DNA from 2 places in the Mesorhizobium sp. HAY1-8B genome. Region 2 is predicted to be linked to the other one. Evidence: predicted binding sites of a transcription regulator. Region 2 holds the regulator's gene; the other holds the start of a gene.
The links. Region 2 encodes PhoB, which activates phosphate uptake and scavenging genes when phosphate is short. Its sites were predicted from a motif close to TGTCATNNANCTGTCAT; they were not measured.
Positions count from the first base shown of each region.

Region 1 (3,409 bases), 1.6 Mb from region 2:
AGCTTTTGACGCCGGGCCCTGGTGGCGCGCGCGAACAGTGGCGTGCCGGTGGCATCCTGGCGCAGTTCCTGCCGCAGTCCCCCGAGCGCATGCGCGTTCCGGACCTGCCCGGCGGCGACGGCGATCCGCGCGAGGAGATCCACGATCCGGCCGACAATTCCTGGCAGGAATTGCTGGCGCTGCTCGGCACCATCGAACCGACAGAGCTGATCGATCCGACGATCGGCGCCGAACGGCTGCTCTATCGCCTGTTCCATGAGCATGGCGTGCGCGTCTTCGGTGGCGTCCCCGTCGCCGACCAGTGCTCATGCTCCAGGGACAAGATCCGTGGCATCCTCGAGGGCTTCTCCGCGCAGGAGATCAAGGACTCGACCGAGGATGGCGGCATCCACGTCGCCTGCGAATTCTGCTCGAAGCAATATGACTTCGACCCGGCGGAATTCGCGGCACAGTGAGTCAGTCTTTCTCCCCGTAGAACGGGGAGAAAGATGCTAATTCACCGTCCGTCTCGTGCCCGGCAGATCCAGCGAAAAGGCAGGGATGGCGATGTCGAATGTCTCGCCGCGCTTGTTGCGCATCGTATAGCGCCCGACCATGATCCCTGACGGCGTCGAGAGCGGGCAGCCCGACGTGTATTGATAGCTGTCGCCGGGATTGAGTTCGGGCTGGTCGCCGACAACGCCGGGGCCGCGCACTTCCTCGACCCGGCCGGCGCCGTCGGTGATGTGCCAATAGCGGGACAGAAGCTGCACGAATTCGTCCGACTGATTGTCGATCGTTACCTGGTAGCCCCAGACATAGCGGTTCTCGGAAGGATCCGAACGGTCCTCGAGATAGAACGGCCTGACCTGCACTTCGATATTGCGCGTGACGGCGCGGTACATAAGCGGCTCCAAAACGATGTCGAGCATGATCCCGAAAAGTGGGAACCGGTTTTCTCGGCCAAACGGTTTCCGTTTGTCCAAAGATCATGCTCAAACAAACAAAACTTTCGGCCCTCCAGGCGAGGAGGTCAACGTGCGCGTCTTGTCGCGCTCGTCCTCGAAAGGCAGGTGCCGGCAAAGAATGTCATTTAAGTGACACATGACAATGGTGGTGTGCGCGAACCGAGCGACTCGGCGCTCTGTCGAACTGTTGAAAGCGGCCACACCGCGGGCCGTCTCTTCTGGAGTGCCCAGACCTCGATGGAACTCACTTTCATAGCCGCCTTGCTTTCAACTGCTCTTATCCTTTCAAACGCTGCCAGCATCGCGCTGGCCGCTTCGCGGCTGAAACGGCGCACCACGATCTCGCCGCCAGCCGGCAAATCGCAGCCGGTGTCGATTGTCGTGCCGTCGCGTGGCGTCGAGCCGTTCACGCACGAGACTCTGGAACGCGCCTTCTCGCTCGACTGGCCGCGCTATGAGTTGATCTTCTGCGTTGCCCATGCCGATGATCCGGTGGTCGGGTTGATCAGACAAGCTATCGCCCGTTTCCCCAAGGTGCCGGCCCGGCTGTTGATCGGTGACGATCGCGTCAGCGCCAATCCCAAGCTCAACAATTGCGTCAAGGGCTGGGAAGCAGCGCGGCACAACTGGGTCGTGCTGGCCGACTCCAACGTACTGATGCCCAGGGATTACATCCAGCATCTGATGGCGGCATGGCGGTCAAACACGGGCCTTGTCTGCTCGACGCCGATCGGCTCGCGGCCGGAGGGCTTCTGGGCCGAGGTCGAGTGCGCCTTCCTCAACACCCTGCAGGCTCGCTGGCAGTATGCCGGTGAGGCGCTCGGCCTTGGCTTTGCCCAGGGCAAGAGCATGCTTTGGAACAAGCCGATGCTGGATGCCAATGGCGGCATCCGCGCGCTGGCGGCAGAAATCGCCGAGGACGCCGCCGCGACCAAGCTGGTCAATGGGCTCGGCCTGCGCGTCAATCTCGTCGCTTCGCCCTTCGAACAGCCGCTTGGCCGGCGCACGCTTGGCGAGATCTGGTCGCGCCAGGCCCGCTGGGCGCGCCTGCGCCGCGTCACCTTCCCGCTGTTCTTCGCGCCCGAAATCCTGACCGGCGCGGTGGTGCCGCTGCTGCTTGCGCTGGTTGCGGCGGCAAGCGCCGGCTTCAGCGTGCCGCTGACTGCCGTCGCCGTGCTGGCGGCCTTCTACCTCCCGGAATGTGCACTGGCCTGGTCCAAGGGCTGGTACCTTTCGCCGCGCATGGTCGCGGCGACCGTGATGCGTGACCTGATCCTGCCGGCGATGTGGGCACGCGGCTGGCTCGGCGGCGCCGTCGACTGGCGCGGCAATGCGATGACCATCGGCACCAAGGCCGCCGAACTTGAAGAGGCGCCGTCGCGCGCTTGAGTTTGCGCTAGAATGGAATTTCGTCGTCTAACTCTCTTGGCGCAGGAGGTTGCTGTTTAGGCCCCTCTATCTTGCGCCGCTCAGTCCAAGGAGGCAGGCTTTCAGACCATTTCTTGGCCTTATCCAACCAATCGAGAACTCGGTCAACTCGTTCCCAAAGAGGTTTTATCTCTTCAGTTGCGGCGCCGGCGGTCCTTGCAATCTCTAGGGCGAAAAACCGAAAAGCCTGAGTCCGAGTCAAATTCTGATCCAATTCCGACAAAAACGCGTTCAATTTTAGAAACAGCGAACGGCGCTTCTCTTCAGGAATAGAAATCGCATCCAGCCTCTCTTTTATGCTCTCAATTAGCTGCCTGATCGCTTTCCGCTCTTCCGCATTCAAAATTACAATATCAGTTTTGTCACCTCTAACCCGCCGGCTTCTTTCGAGCTGACACTTGATGACAGCCTTTTGTATCGCGCCTTGGGTATTTGTATAGAACTCGGCGAAATCCTCATTAATTGAGGGGACGGTAACCCCTGACAATATCTTGAGATCGTAAACTTCATCAAACGCTTGAATGGCTAAAATATAGTTCCTCTCATTATTCCAATGATTTATATTTGCGTTTCGGAGAACGCTCTGAAGTTCTTCAAACTTCCGAGTCTGAAAAACTATAAAGGCCTCGTCCGGGTCATCCGGGAGGTCTATATAGTAGTCATCAAAAGAACTAGCGAAATCGGACATCGATCCCCTGCCTCGCGGTCGAGTCGAATCCGCTCACCGCCACCAATAACATAAAGCGGGTGGTCCGATTTTCCAACAAATATGGGCAGAATGCAGACTCAGCGAGTTTGCGATCTGAGCGCCTGTGCGATGTCTTCCAGAAGGTCGTCAGTATCCTCCAGGCCGACCGACAGCCTGAGCGTACCAGGCCCGATGCCGAGTTCGGCGCGGGCCTCGTCGCTCAAATTCTTGTGCGTCGTCGTCGCCGGATGGGTGATCAGGCTCTTGGCGTCGCCAAGGTTGTTCGAGATCAGCACGATGTCGAGTGCATTCTGCAGGGCGAAGGCAGCCTGCTTGCCGCCCTTCA
Region 1 is NZ_CP200321.1:1,850,178-1,853,586, forward strand. Features, by position in the region: gene AC1VON_RS08975 (Hsp33 family molecular chaperone) at 1-455, shown strand, start outside; gene apaG (Co2+/Mg2+ efflux protein ApaG) at 492-884, opposite strand; gene AC1VON_RS08985 (ceramide glucosyltransferase) at 1,185-2,336, shown strand; gene AC1VON_RS08990 (hypothetical protein) at 2,344-3,063, opposite strand; gene AC1VON_RS08995 (O-succinylhomoserine sulfhydrylase) at 3,162-3,409, opposite strand, start outside.
Region 1: the regulator PhoB is predicted to act here: its motif matches at 1,067-1,083, upstream of AC1VON_RS08985 (ceramide glucosyltransferase).

Region 2 (3,409 bases):
ATGACGATCGCCGCCGAGGCGGCGGCCAAGGCCAAGATCGAGGTCAAGAACCTCAACTTCTACTACGGCCAATCGAAGGCGCTGAAGGATATCACGCTGTCGCTGCCTGAGCGCAGCGTCACCGCCTTCATCGGCCCTTCCGGCTGCGGAAAGTCGACGCTGCTGCGCGTCTTCAACCGCATCTACGAACTCTACCCCAAGCAGACCGCCGAGGGCCAGGTGCTGCTCGACGGCCAGAACATTCTCGACCGCTCGCAGGACCTCAACCTGCTGCGCACCAAGATCGGCATGGTGTTCCAGAAGCCGACGCCGTTCCCGATGTCGATCTACGAGAACATCGCCTTTGGCGTCAGGCTCTATGAGAAGATCAGCAAGGCCGAGATGGACGGCCGTGTCGAGCAGGCGCTGAAGCGCGCCGCTTTGTGGACCGAGGTCAAGGACAAGCTCAATGCCAGCGGCCTCAGCCTGTCGGGCGGCCAGCAGCAGCGGCTGTGCATCGCCCGCACGGTGGCGGTGAAGCCGGAGGTCATCCTGCTCGATGAGCCGGCCTCCGCGCTCGATCCGCTGTCGACCGCCAAGATCGAGGAACTGATCGACGAGCTGCAGGCCGACTACACGATCGTCATCGTCACCCACAACATGCAGCAGGCGGCGCGCGTCTCGAAGCAGACCGCCTTCATGTATCTGGGCGAACTGGTCGAGTTCGACCGCACCGAGAAGATCTTCACGTCGCCTCGCGAGAAGCGCACGCAAGACTACATCACCGGCCGCTTCGGCTGATCGCACGCATTACGAGGACCAGGATCATGGCCGAACACACAGTCGCAGCCTTCGACGAGGATCTCGGACAGATCAGCAGGCTGATCAGCGACATGGGCGATCTCGCCGGCTCGATGGTCGGCGGCGCCACCAAGGCACTGCTGAATTCCGACAACGCGCTGGCACAGCGCGTGGTTTCCGACGACGCCATCATGGATGCGCGCCAGCGCGAACTCGACGATCGCGCCATCACGCTGATCGCCAAGCGCCAGCCGATGGCAGACGATCTGCGCCATGTCGTCGGGTCGATCCGCATGGCTGGCGACCTCGAACGCATTGGCGACCTTGCCAAGAACATCGCCAAGCGCGTCGGCACCGTCGGTCTCACCGCAACGCCGCGCGACCTGTCGCATTCCATCGACGCCATGGCGCAGCTGGTGCTGATCCAGGTGCAGGGCGTGATCGAGGAGTATGCGGCGCGCGATGCCGCCGCGCTTGCGAAGCTGCGCGCCGACGACGAACGCATCGACGTCAAATACACCTCGGTGTTCCGCGAGCTGCTGACCTACATGATGGAGGATCCGCGCAACATCACCGCTTGCACGCATCTGTTGTTCTGCGCCAAGAATCTCGAACGCATCGGCGACCATGTGACCAACATCGCCGAGAACGCGTACTATGTCCTGACCGGCACGCAACTGCCCGCCAACCGCCCCAAACAGGACGAGACGGCGATGTCGGCGCCGGCGGCTTGAGCGTTGGAGCGGTTCATCGTTTCGCGGAAACGCCGAACCGCTCTATCTCTTTGTTTCACGCAATTCAGGATGGAAAACCGTTACATATTTTTCCCGGGATTGCTTTAGAGGTGACCAGTCAATGATCGCACCACGCATCATGGTGGTGGAGGACGAGGAGCCGCTCGGCGTGCTCCTCCGCTACAATCTGGAATCGGAAGGCTATCAGGTCGAGGTGGTAACCCGCGGCGATGAAGCCGAAATCCGGCTGCAGGAAAACGTGCCCGATCTTCTGGTGCTCGACTGGATGGTGCCGGCGGTGTCCGGTATCGAACTCTGTCGCCGGCTAAGAATGCGGCCCGAGACCGAACGGCTGCCGATCATCATGCTGACGGCGCGCGGCGAGGAGAGCGACCGCGTGCGTGGCCTTTCGACCGGTGCCGACGATTATCTGGTCAAGCCGTTCTCGACGCCGGAATTCATGGCGCGCGTCAAGGCGCTGCTGCGCCGCGCCAAGCCCGAAGTGCTGTCCAGCGTGCTCAAGGTCGGCGACATCGTGCTCGACCGTGAATCGCATCGGGTCTACCGCAAGAAGAGCGAGATCCGGCTCGGGCCGACCGAATTCCGCCTTCTGGAATTCATGATGCGCCATCCCGGCCGCGTGTTCTCGCGCAGCCAGTTGCTCGACAATGTCTGGGGTGAGACGATTTATATCGACGAACGCACCGTGGACGTGCATGTCGGCCGCCTGCGCAAGGCGGTCAACAATGGCCGCATGCCCGACGTCATCCGCACCATCCGTGGGGCAGGCTACGCGATCCGCGAGGATTAAAGGAGCGCTCAGCCGGCGCGAGTGCGAAAGATAATAACGGCAAACATCAATACGCCCGCGAATACCAGCAAAGATGATGCCGCGACAACGGAAGTCCACGTGGCGAAACATTCCTCGCCTCGCGGAAATGGCCATTCAATTCGCCGTGCCGTTGCCATGTCGAGCGTGCTGTCGGGTTTGCGCATCTGCACCGGTGTCGAACTTTCCACTGTCTCCTGCGTCGGCGTCGCTCCGATCACACGGCATGGATGTCGCGATTGCCGAAGCCGTCGATGGCTTGGGACGCTCAGTCAAGCGGTTGAGACGCGCAGTCACGGCGCCCGGCCGTGCCTTTCCAGAAGTCCAAGGGGTTCCGCGCGGGTTTCAGGCAACGCTCTTTCCAGCACTCCCTCTTGCCTGCACGCCCGGCGCGAAGATCTCCTGATCGACGAAGGTCAGTGCGCGCATGGCGCAGCCCTCGCGGATCAGGGGGAGTTCGTTCGGTTCGGTGTCGAACGAAATCGATTTCGAGTGCTGGCCGCCGGCGGTCTGGGCGATCGCCTCGCGCAATGCCGGCTCGATCAGGTCGAAGGCGGCGGCGCTGACGCCGACCATGGCCACGGGTGCGGGATCGATCAGCGCGAACAGGCTGCCGAGGCCATAACCCAGTGCTTCGCCGGCCTTGCGATAGGCTTCGCGCTCGGGCCCGGCCCGTTCCCGTGCCGTCGTCGCCAGTGCCCGCATCTGCGTGTCGCTGACGTCGGCGACCGGTTCGGTGTCCTCGCCAAGCTGCCTGGCATTGCGCCAGATGGCGTAGTTGCCGGCATAGGCCTCGACGCAGCCGCGCCGCCCGCAGCGGCAGAGCGCGCCGCCTGGCCGATGGATCATGTGGCCGAACTCGCCACCCGACGAATGGGTGCCGGTGAACAGTTCGCCCTTCAGCACCAGGCCCATGCCGATGCCGTGCGACAAAAGGATGGCGATGAAGTCGTCGCGGTAGCGTTCGGGGTCGCGCCAGCGCAGCGCCACCGCCATCATGTTGCAGTCGTTCTCCATGGTGGCCGGGATGCCGAACTCGGCTTCCAGTATGTCGGCGAAGGCGATG
Region 2 is NZ_CP200321.1:286,110-289,518, reverse strand. Features, by position in the region: gene pstB (phosphate ABC transporter ATP-binding protein PstB) at 1-780, shown strand, start outside; gene phoU (phosphate signaling complex protein PhoU) at 807-1,514, shown strand; gene phoB (phosphate regulon transcriptional regulator PhoB) at 1,636-2,325, shown strand; gene AC1VON_RS01400 (hypothetical protein) at 2,334-2,534, opposite strand; gene AC1VON_RS01395 (ROK family protein) at 2,689-3,409, opposite strand, start outside.